One region of the Enterococcus sp. 2201sp1_2201st1_C11_2201SCRN_220225 genome, then DNA from elsewhere that is predicted to be linked to it. Evidence: riboswitches for the same ligand, from Rfam matches in the RefSeq annotation. Region 1 holds a riboswitch; the other holds the start of a gene.
What was found. A riboswitch is a leader RNA that binds a small molecule or an ion and turns the genes downstream of it on or off. The one in region 1 is predicted to bind cobalamin.

Region 1 (5,681 bases):
TTGCCCCCCGTCTAGTTTATGCCCTATTGCCAGTTCCTAATAAAGGAGATGCCCATATGGATTATGCTTGGGTACCTATTTTAGGACCAATTGCGGGTGCATTCTTAGCTTGTCTTGTACACGCTATACTTTAAGAGCTTTGAAAGGAAGTAGATCTATGACTAAAGTAATGGCAATAAATTCAGGAAGTTCTTCCTTGAAATTTAAATTATTTAATATGCCAGAAGAAACGGTAATTACAGAAGGAATGATTGAACGAATTGGTTCTGTGGACGCCGTGTTTAGCATTAAGTATCAAGGAGAAAAAAAAGAACGACAAACACCGATTAAAGATCATCAACAAGCCGTTCAACTAGTCTTAGATACTTTGTTGGAAGAAAAAATCATTAACTCATATGAAGATATTTCAGGCGTTGGTCATCGGATTTCTCATGGAGGAACGTATTATCAAGATGCTACATTAATTGATGAACTAGTGGAAGCGCGAATTGATGAGTTAAGTACATTATCACCACTTCACAATCCAGTCAATTTAATTGGCATTCGTTCATTTGAAAAAGTTTTGCCTCATGCTAAACAAGTGGCAATTTTTGATACTTCTTTCCATCATACGATGCCAGAAAAAAATTACATGTATGCATTGCCCTATGAATATTATGAAAAATACGGTATTCGTCGTTATGGATTTCATGGGCCAAGCCATCAATACGTTTCAGAGGAAGCGTTGCGGTTAAATCCATCAGCTCATAAAGTGATTACTTGTCATATCGGCAGTGGCGCCAGTATTGCAGCGATATTAGATGGAAAGTCCGTTAACACCTCCATGGGCTTTACTCCTTTAGCTGGTTTAGTCATGGGAACGCGGACTGGCGATATTGACCCACAAATCATTCCTTTCATTCAAGAAAAAGAAGGACTTAATCCTCAAGAAATCAAAAATTTAATGAATAAAAAATCTGGGCTTCTTGGGCTATCAGGAATATCAAATGACTGTCGTGACGTCGAAGAAGCAGCGATGACTGGAAATCCTCGCGCTAAATTAGCGCTAGATGTGTTCAGTCACCAAATCATTCATTACATTGGTGCTTATGCAGCAGATTTAAATGGTTTGGATACCTTAGTATTTACTGCGGGGGTAGGAGAGCATTCAGCAACGATTCGAAAAATAGTCTGTGATTCGTTAACTTATTTGGGATTATCCATTGATGAAGATAAGAATCAAGAAAATGCTTTGTTTATTGAAGATGAAAAGAGCATAATAAAAGTACTGGTTATTCCGACCGATGAAGAGGTTATTATTGCTCGAGATGTTATGCGGGTTGCGGAGCTTTAATTTTTAGATTAGCTAATGTTGTAGTAACTAGTTGGAAAAAGGATGCAAGTATTGGTTTCTTGAATTGTTCATAATAGGTAAAAAAATTTAAATACTTGGAACAGCAATCGCAGGGAACGGGGTGAAAATCCTCGACAGTCCCTTTCTACTGTAACATGGACGAACGCTCATTACTCACTGAGGTAAGACAACTTGGGAAGAGGAGCAAGTAGGATGAAGTGAAGTCAGGATACCTTCGATTGTTGGAACTGGGCACCATATCAGGGAGAACTGTCCAGCATCCATTTCTTTCGACGTACTTGTAGGCATTAGTATGTTTATTTGGAATATGGCTGCTGGAGACACTCAATCTGAGTGTCTTTTTTGTACTTTTAGATAAAAAGGCGAAGCAAAGTCGTAGGAGGAAAGAGAAAATGAAAAAAATTGTTCAAGGGTTAGCGGTCACAATTTTAATGGGGCAAGTGTTGGTCAACAATGGGCTGGCGGTTTATGCAGCCGAAACAAGTGATTCGACAGCGGTAAGCACTACTGAGACTACAAGTCCGGAATCAGCAGAAACTACCACGAATGCAACGACTAGTAGTTCAGTTGTGGAAAATGCTCCTGCTGTAAATGACACGACACAGACACCACCGGCTACTAGTGATGCAGTAGCACCTAGTCAAAAGGTTCAAGAACTGATTGATGAAATAGGAAGAATCAATCTTTCTGCATTGACGCCAGAAGACCAAACAAGCATTAATCAGTTAATTGATCGCTACAATCAACTCACTGACGAAGAAAAAGCTCAAGTAACCAATGGGAAAACCTTGCAAGAAGCAGCAGAGAGTTTGCAAAAATTACTAGCAGAAGCCAAAAGTACCGAAACAAAGACCATCACAATTTCTGTAGAAAAATTTGTCTTAGGCCAAGGGTATGTGATGGAACCTATGGAAGTTCAATTAACAACCGAGATGAATTATGCACAAGTCTTAGATGACGTTTTTGCAAAACAAGGTCTGCAATACAGCCACACGGGAACGGTGGGAAGTAATTTCTATCTATCGGGAATCGAAAATGCGGACAATGGTCAAACCAAAGTGCCCCAAGAACTCATTGATTTTAGCGGGAACGACGCATTGAAGAATGCGACAAATCAATTCGGTAGCACTTTGAGAGAATTTTCTTACACGCCTATGTCTGGCTGGCTGTATTCCGTTAACAACGACTTTCCCGGTGTGGGAATGGGTAGCAAAAAACCGGAAGACGGAGATGTTTTCCGGGTTCAATTTTCCCTAGTTGGTTACGGAGCGGATTTAGGGAATGGGGGAACAGGCACCTTTGCGATTGCGGATAAATTGGCTTTGACCAAAAAAATTGGGGAAATCAATCAAGACGCGGCAGCTTGGCAAGCCCAAGGGACTGCTTATCAAGCAGCCTATCAATTTGCCATGACCCAGTTAACGGACTTAACGGCTAGCCAAGCTTTGGTGGATCAAGCTTTGGCAGGCTTGGACAATCCGGCAACCACACCTGAAAAAGATCCGGTGGAAGCCGTCAAACAATTGATTCAAAACTTAGGTGAGATTCATGACTTGGCACAAAAGCAACAAGTTCAAGAAGCTAGATCAGCCTATGATGCGTTAACCAAAGAAGAACAAGCACAAGTGGGTAAGGAATTAGTGGCTCAATTAGTCGCCGCAGAAAAACAAATTGCTCAATTAGAAGATCAAAAAGCCGCAGATGAAGTAACGGACGCAATCGCAGCTTTACCCGCGATTGATCAATTGCAACTAAGCGATCAAGGAAAAGTTGCGGCAGCTAAAAAAGCTTATGACACGCTAACAGCTACGCAAAAAAAATTAGTGAACAATTACGCCACTTTAGAAGCTGCTATTAAACAAATGGCACAGCTTCAAAGCACTCAAGACGTTGTTGCTGCTTTGAAACGGACGTCTCAAAACATTGAATCCCGGGGAAGTATAGGCGAATGGTCAGCTTTAGCCATGTCCCGCTCTGGCTACCCTGCTTCTGAAGCGATGCGGGAAGCGACTTATAAAACCTTAGCCGAACAAATATTACGAGTAAATGGAAACTATGGCAGTCATAGTGGTCAAGTACCATGGACTGATGCCCAAAGACAAGTCATTGGGATTTTAAGTCTGGGAGGAGACCCTACCAATATCAGTGGCTTTAACTTGATTAAACTTTTAGTAGAAGAAGATATCACAGGGACGATTAACAATCAAATCTTTGGTCTCATTGCGTTAAGTTCGAAAGATTATCAACTTAAAGGACAGTCTGAGCAAATTAAGAATCTGATTGATTTACTTGTAAAAGCTCAATTAAAAGATGGTGGCTGGGCACTCTATGGCAATGACGGCGATATTGACTTAACGGGGATGGCGTTGTCGGCGTTAGCTCCTTATAAAGAGCAAAAAGCAGTCGCAACAGCCATCGAACAAGGGATTGGTTTTTTGAAAACCAATTTAACTGCTGATGGGGATTTTTATGTGGAACGTTGGTATTCAGAAGGGCCAAATACCAATAGCCAAGCTCAAGCAATTTTAGGCTTAGCCGCTTGTGGGGAAGATGTAACGAGCAAAACCTACACAAATGCAGAGGGCAAAAATCCTGTCGTGCGATTATTAGAATTTCAAATGGAGGATGGCAGCTTTAAATATCTTATGACGGATACTGAATCAGATCCCATGGCTACGGATCAAGCAGCCCATGGATTGAGTCAGTTTCTCTTCCAACAAAACAACCAAGGAAACATCTATGATTTTGCTAAAAATCCAGTGACCGCCTTGCCTCAAGATGAAAATGAAGTAGCAGCCCAAAAAGTGACGGATTTAATCAACGCATTGCCGGCACCTGCTGATGTGACCTTAGACGATCAAGAAGCAATAAATAAGGCAAGCTCAGAATACAAATTGTTATCACCGGAAGCAAAGGAATTGCTGACTTCTGAGACTTTAAAAAAATTACAAGGCTGTCAAGAGCGCTTGTATCAATTAGAAAGTGACCAACAAGCGGTGGAAAATGTTATCCAAAGCTTAGAATACATGAAGTTATTGGATCAAATGAATATGTGGTCATTGTCTTATCAAACCTTTGTTACCAATGCCCGCCAAAGCTATGAAGCTTTGACCGCTAACCAAAAGGCCTTAATCAGTGACGAGTTACTCGCCATCTTAAACAAAGCAGAAAAGATTATGGCGCAACTAAAAGCCGACGAAAAAGCGGTGAAAGAGATAACAGAGGCAATTACTGCTTTACCGGAAGCGAGTGAGTTAACTATGGCTGATATTGACCAAGCTTCAGCAGTTGCTACCTTATACGATGGGTTGAGGGATGAATTAAAAGACCGGCTAGCGGCTGAGTTAGTGGAAAAATGGCAAAAAGTGAGTCAGCGTTTAGCGGAATTAAAAGCTGATTTGGCAAAAGCCCAGGCAGTCATGGATCAAATTAAAGCTTTGCCTGCATTAGCAGAGTTATCCTTAAAAGACCGAGGCCAAATTGACGCGATTGCCGAAAACTATGAAAAACTCACACAAGACCAACAAGCCCTAGTCGAAAATTATGCCACATTGACGAAAGCTCAAAAGCGCATGGAAGAATTAATGACGCAACAAGCCAGCTATGAAAAAGTACTTCAAGAAACCAATCAATACGTATTGAGTCTCTTTACCAACTATCAACCGGATTTCAACAATGAATGGTTGATTATGGATTTGGCACGAAATGGCTATGATCTGAATAATCCACTCTTTAAAACCTATTACGAAAATGTCGTAAGTCATATTCAAGAAGTAAAAGGAGAACTTCACAGAGCAAAATATACGGAATATTCTCGTTTGGCGTTAGCATTAACGGCTATCGGAAAAGATGCCCAAGACGTAGGCGGGTACAATTTATTTGATTATTTAAGTGATTTCAAAAAAGTTACTTATCAAGGAGTCAATGGGGCCATTTTTGCTTTGATTGCAGTGGATAGTCGCAAAGATTATCAGTTTACCAAACCAGCTGGAGTCAGTGAATATACTACGCGAGAAAAATTAATTGATTTTCTTTTGCAAAAGGAATTAAAAAATGGTGGCTGGAATCTCTTCGGTGATGAAATCAGCATTGATTTAACCGGAATGGCCTTGCAAGCTTTGGCACCTTATCAAAGTGACAGCCGGGTAGCCGCTGCCACACAACGGGGGTTAACCGCTCTTTCAAATGAACAAAATGAAAATGGTACTTTTGGAGATAGTTCCACTGAAAACGTGGAAGAAGTGGTCCAAGTCATTACCGCTTTAACTGCATTAGGCATTAACCCCACTGAAGATCAACGTTTTGTGAAGAAGTATGATTTACTCAC
Region 2 (5,681 bases), on a different contig from region 1:
CTGTGCAGAATGCATATGCAATGAAATGTAGGAGGAATTAGTCATGCCAAAACAAAAAACACACCGCGGATTAGCAAAACGTGTAAAACGCACTGGCGGCGGAGGATTGAAACGTCACAGCGCCTTCACTAGTCACCGTTTCCACGGCAAAACCAAAAAACAACGTCGTCAATTGCGTAAAGCAAGCATGGTGTCAGCTGGCGATTACAAACGTATTCGTCAACAATTGTCACAAATGCGTTAAGACACCCTTAAAAGCAACATACAATTTGATTTAAATCTAGGAGGAATTCAACATGGCACGTGTTAAAGGTGGAACCGTAACTCGTCAACGTCGTAAAAAAGTGCTTAAGTTAGCGAAAGGCTACTACGGCTCAAAACATACATTATTCAAAACAGCTAAAGAACAAGTAATGAAATCTTACAGCTACGCATACCGGGATCGTCGTCAAAAGAAACGCGACTTCCGTAAATTGTGGATTGCTCGTATCAACGCAGCAGCTCGTATGAATGGTCTTAGCTACTCTAAAATGATGCACGGCTTGAAATTAGCTGAAATCGACATCAACCGCAAAATGTTAGCTGATCTTGCTGTTAACGATGCAGCAGCTTTCACTGCTTTAGCTGATTCAGCTAAAGATGCTTTGAACAAATAAGCAATTCATACTGTTCAATCAGTATTCGCCCCGCTCTTAGTGAGTGGGGTTTTTTATTTTGACCCAGAGATTAGTCGGTCATTGAGTAGAAATTTTTGGTAGAAGAACCATTGATAGTCTGTGGTAAAATGAGGAGACTAGTTCATGATTTTTCAGTTCTAATAAAATTACTGGAGAGTGATAGAATGGCAAAAATGGATGAGAATTTCGCTTTTTTAGTGCTGTCCATTGTGGCAGAAATTCCTTCAGGTAAAGTTGCTACCTATGGGCAAATTGCTGAACTAGCTGGTTATCCGCAAAATTCCCGCTTGGTAGGGCAAGTTTTGCGCCAAGCGAAGTATTACGGAAATTACCCTTGTCATCGAGTGGTCAATAGCCAAGGAAGATGTGCTCCAAATTGGCAGGAACAATCGGAACTATTGATTGCTGAAGGTGTGGGATTTACACCTAGCAATCGGGTGGCTTTGAAAGAGTTTCAGTGGCAAGGAGATTTTTGAAAGATAGCTGATAGAGAATTTGCCTACTAACGAGAGAAAAGTAGCTAGGAACAAAGAAAATTTGCAAAAAGGAATTGCAGTTTCGAGTGTAAGTTTTTTAGCCGATAGAATTATTGAATCCTTCTTTCCTTTTTTAAAACCATTGACAAGTAACTTTTTGCAAGCTAACATATGATTGTAAAAATAAATTACAAATACTGTGTACAAGGGTGTGCACTTAAAGGTAACGGTGCCTAAGGAGATAGTCTCTTTAGGCACTTTTTTTGGTTTGGAGGAAAGCCTATGAAAAAAATTATTTTAATGGGAGCAGTGGGCTGCGGCAAAACCACCCTTTGTCAAGCTTTAGGCAGTCAAATCAAATTTTCCGTCACTGGGGATGCTCGGTTTGTTTATGTGACTTATCCAGCTGATTGGCAGTCTCAATAAGACTTTCATTATCAGGGGATTATGTTACAATAAAGAAAACTAAATAAGAAACAGCTGTCTTAGGAAACGAGGTGCAAATCCTCGGCAGTCCCTTTCTACTGTGACATGGACGAAATCTCATTACTCACTGAGTTTACTTGGGAAGAGGAGAGTGTAGGATGAAGTGAAGTCAGGATATCTAGGATAGTTGGCACTGGGCATGATAACAGGGAGAGCTGTCTGGCATCTATTTTTCTTAATGAACGACTAGGCTGGGTTTTTCTTTGAAGATGGCTGCTGGAGGCACTCTGAGTTATTCGGAGTGTCTTTTTTAGGACTAAAATGAAAAGAGGAAGTATGATGAAAAAATTGAAGTTGTTCATGGGCGTTATCTTTACCGCCTTGGTGATGGTGGGGTTAGCTGCTTGTGGCAGTCAAAATGATACCAGTGATAGTACTACAGCTAGTACCAGCGTTGCAGCAAATGAAGTAGCCGTTACAGTGATTTTACAAGAAGATGGCAGTGAATTTGAAAACAAAGAAATCGCGGTGGCTAAGGATACTAGTTTATACGATGCCATGAAGGAAAACTTTGAAATCAAAGACGAAGATGGCTTTATTACCAGTATCGCAGGCAAAGAACAAGATGCCCCAGCCCAAAAATATTGGACGTTTACTCTAAATGAGGAACAAGTCAATGAAGGCGCCAAAGATGTAACCTTAAAAGACGGGGACAAAGTGATCTTTAATTTGGCAGCGATGTAAGAAATCATTGAGACATATGTTGGAAAAGGAGCGTTTTGGCTGTGGCTAAAACGCTCCTTTTGCTTTAATTCAGCGCTTTTTCAAATTTCAATACAGGGTAGCTAGTGGCGTCTAGCGGAAAAGTCCCTTTTCCGCTTTCTTGAAAGCCTAGTTTTCGCCAAAAAATAAGACCGGGTTGATTGTTTTGCAACACGGCTAAAATCAGTTTGGTGTAGCCTTGTTTCATCAGTTGGTCTTCTAGTCTGCTGACGATTTTGCGGCCGTGACCCCGACCTTTTTCTTTTACTAGCAAAAGCCCAAGAAAGGCTTCTTGTTTTTTGGGATAGTCTGTGAGGAGATCTAAGACCGCCACCGGGATTTCATTTTGACGAATTAATAAAAAATGCTTGTGGCTAAGATCAAGTCCTGTTGGTAAGCTACGAGCATCTTCGTGGATTTGTTCCATCGTCGGGATTTCTTTAGTTAAGGCAAAATAATCAGCATTTGCCAAGTAAATCAAAAAAGCTTCTGCTTGATTTGTAGCAGTGATTTGCTCATAGGAATAATTGTTATTCATCGGAAAACTCCTTTTTTAGGGGTTTTTCTTTAGTATGGGGTTATTTTTGCTTCAAGCCAAGGGGAAATGAGGAATTTCACAAAAAACATCAATTCTCGTCAAAAAAAGATTGCATTTTATCAGGGATTTGCCTAAACTAAGACGGTGATACTGATAATCATTCTCAATTACAAAGGAGGACAGCCATGAAAAAAGTGCTCCAAGGGGCGATTTTATTCTTTGTGATTTTTCTTTCGTTATTTATTGGGGTCAAAGACTTGGATGGGCAACTCTTTTTTAAAGGGGAGCAACAGTTGATTTTTTTTGCGACCCGCTTGCCTCGTACAATAAGTTTACTCGTAGCTGGCAGTACCTTAAGTGTCTGTGGCTTGGTGATGCAACAGTTGACCCAAAATAAATTTGTCTCCCCTACGACGGCAGGAACTATGGACAGTGCGCGTCTAGGAATTTTAGTGGTGATGCTCTTCTTACCGGATGCACCTTTGTTATTGCGCTCTGGCGTGGCTTTTCTCTTTGCGTTTTTAGGCACGTTATTGTTTTTACAACTGACTCGTTTTTTGCCGGGGAAAAATCAGATGATGGTGCCTTTAGTGGGGGTTATGTTTGGCAATATCATTGGCTCGATGGCTACTTTTTTTGCTTATCAATTTGAGCTGGTGCAAAATATGTCTTCTTGGTTACAAGGCAATTTTGCCACGGTGATGCGGGGGAGTTATGAGCTTTTGTATCTGGCAGTTCCTTTATTAGGCGTGATTTATTACTTTGCTTATCACTTTACAGTGGCTGGCATGGGAGAGGACTTGGCTCAAAACCTCGGTTTGAACTATCGCCGGGTGCAGTATTTAGGCTTAGGTTTAGTGGCTTTGGCTAGCAGTCTGGTGCTAATTATGGTAGGAACCGTGCCTTTTATCGGGGTGATCGTACCGAATCTCGTTTCGCTGCGTTATGGCGATCAGATGAAAAACACTTTGGGATTGACCGCTTGGCTAGGCAGCGTCTTTTTAATTGCCTGTGATATTTTGGCCCGGGTGGTGATTCCGCCTTATGAAATCCCGGTAAGCGTAATCGTAGGAGCCCTAGGCAGTGTGCTCTTTATCTTTCTTTTGGTAAGGAGACAGCAAGTATGAAAAAACGCAATGTAAGGGTACTAATCGGTTTAGCTGTGGTGGCTGGATTGGTGATGGTGCTCTTTTTGACCTATGAGACCTATGGCAACTGGGCGTTTGCTTTAAAACTCCGTGGGAAAAAACTAGTGGCTTTCACTTTAGTGGGGATTATGACCAGTTTTGCCACCATTAGTTTTCAAACGGTGACAGAAAACCACTTTTTGACGCCGAATATTTTAGGCTTGGATTCTTTATATGTCTTGATTCAAACCCTGTCTTTTTTCGTCTTTGGAGGGGCACAAATGCTCAGCCAACAAAGTATTTGGCAGTTTTTAGGCACTATTTTAGTGGTGACATTGCTTAGTACAGCACTAGCTTTCAGTTTATTAAAAAGGCGCAACTTATTTTTACTGTTAATGATAGGGATGATTTTGGGCACTTTTTTCAGTAGCATCAGCACATTTTTGCAAGTGCTCATGGATCCCAACGAATACGACCTTTTGCAAGGAAAACTCTTTGCAAGTTTTGGCAATGTAAATAGTCAATTTCTGGGCATTGCGGCCATTTTAGGATTTTTATTGATACTACTTTTATGGCGCTGGGCTTCTAAGTTAGACGTTTTGCATTTAGGACGTGATCAGGCAATGAATTTAGGCATTGAAGTAGAGGCATTTCAACTAGTTCTTCTTGTGGTAATCAGTATGCTCGTAGCAATTGCTACCGCATTAGTGGGGCCGGTGACTTTTTTAGGCTTTATCGTGGCTAATGTCAGCTACCAGCTCTTTGCCACTTATGAACACCGGGTGCTGTTTATCGGTGGGGCACTTTTAGCCCTGCTCTTTTTAGTAGGAGGCCAGTTTTTAGTGGAACAAGTTTTTGCCTTAAACACCACATTAAGCGTGGTGATTGAATTTGTCGGGGGCATTTATTTTGTGACGAAAATCATTAAAGAAAGGGGCAAACAACCATGATGGAAATCAAAGATGTCAGTAAGCGTTACGGCAAAAAAACCGTGGTACAAGACGTTGACTTAGCCATTGCCCCTAAAAAACTAACTGCCTTTATCGGCCCCAATGGCGCTGGCAAAAGCACATTGTTATCCATTGCCAGTCGCTTGATTGATAAAGATCGAGGGGAGATTTACCTCGATGGCAGTGAGGTCAAAACTTGGAAGTCCAATGAATTAGCCAAAAAGTTAGCGATTTTGAAACAATCTAATGGCGTCTCTTTGAATATTACGGTGCAAGAATTGATTAATTTTGGCCGTTTCCCCTATTCAAAGGGACGCTTGACGGAAAAAGATAATAGCAAAGTACGGGAAGCCATCTTGGCTCTAGGGCTAGAAGAGTTAGCGGAACAGCCCATTGATACTCTTTCTGGAGGACAGTTGCAACGAGCCTATATCGCTATGATTTTGGCTCAAGATACGGATTATATCTTGCTAGATGAACCATTAAATAACTTAGATATGAATTATGCAGTCCAAATGATGCAAACATTGCGCAGTTTAGTAGCTGATTATGGCAAGACGGTCTTAATCGTCTTACATGATATTAACTTTGCTGCCAGTTATGCAGATGAAGTGGTGGCCATGAAAGAAGGCAAGCTCTTTGCCCAAGGCCCCACAGAAGAAATTATCCAAAGCTCGGTGTTGAATCGGTTATATAATATGGAAATTAAAATTTGCGAAATCGAA

Region 2: linked by a shared signal. The riboswitch ahead of AB5754_RS02575 (DUF4430 domain-containing protein) and the one ahead of AB5754_RS01375 (DUF4430 domain-containing protein) in region 1 are both predicted to bind cobalamin.

What each region holds. Positions count from the first base shown of each region.
Region 1 is NZ_JBCOJC010000002.1:96,540-102,220, reverse strand. It holds partial or broken gene AB5754_RS01385 (aquaporin) at 1-134, shown strand, start outside; gene AB5754_RS01380 (acetate/propionate family kinase) at 158-1,333, shown strand; cobalamin riboswitch at 1,445-1,568, shown strand; gene AB5754_RS01375 (DUF4430 domain-containing protein) at 1,747-5,681, shown strand, end outside.
Region 2 is NZ_JBCOJC010000005.1:55,943-61,623, forward strand. It holds gene rpmI (50S ribosomal protein L35) at 44-244, shown strand; gene rplT (50S ribosomal protein L20) at 297-656, shown strand; gene AB5754_RS02565 (MGMT family protein) at 842-1,153, shown strand; gene AB5754_RS02570 (EutP/PduV family microcompartment system protein) at 1,436-1,579, shown strand; cobalamin riboswitch at 1,604-1,776, shown strand; gene AB5754_RS02575 (DUF4430 domain-containing protein) at 1,919-2,323, shown strand; gene AB5754_RS02580 (GNAT family N-acetyltransferase) at 2,388-2,879, opposite strand; gene AB5754_RS02585 (ABC transporter permease) at 3,065-4,006, shown strand; gene AB5754_RS02590 (iron chelate uptake ABC transporter family permease subunit) at 4,003-4,956, shown strand; gene AB5754_RS02595 (ABC transporter ATP-binding protein) at 4,953-5,681, shown strand, end outside.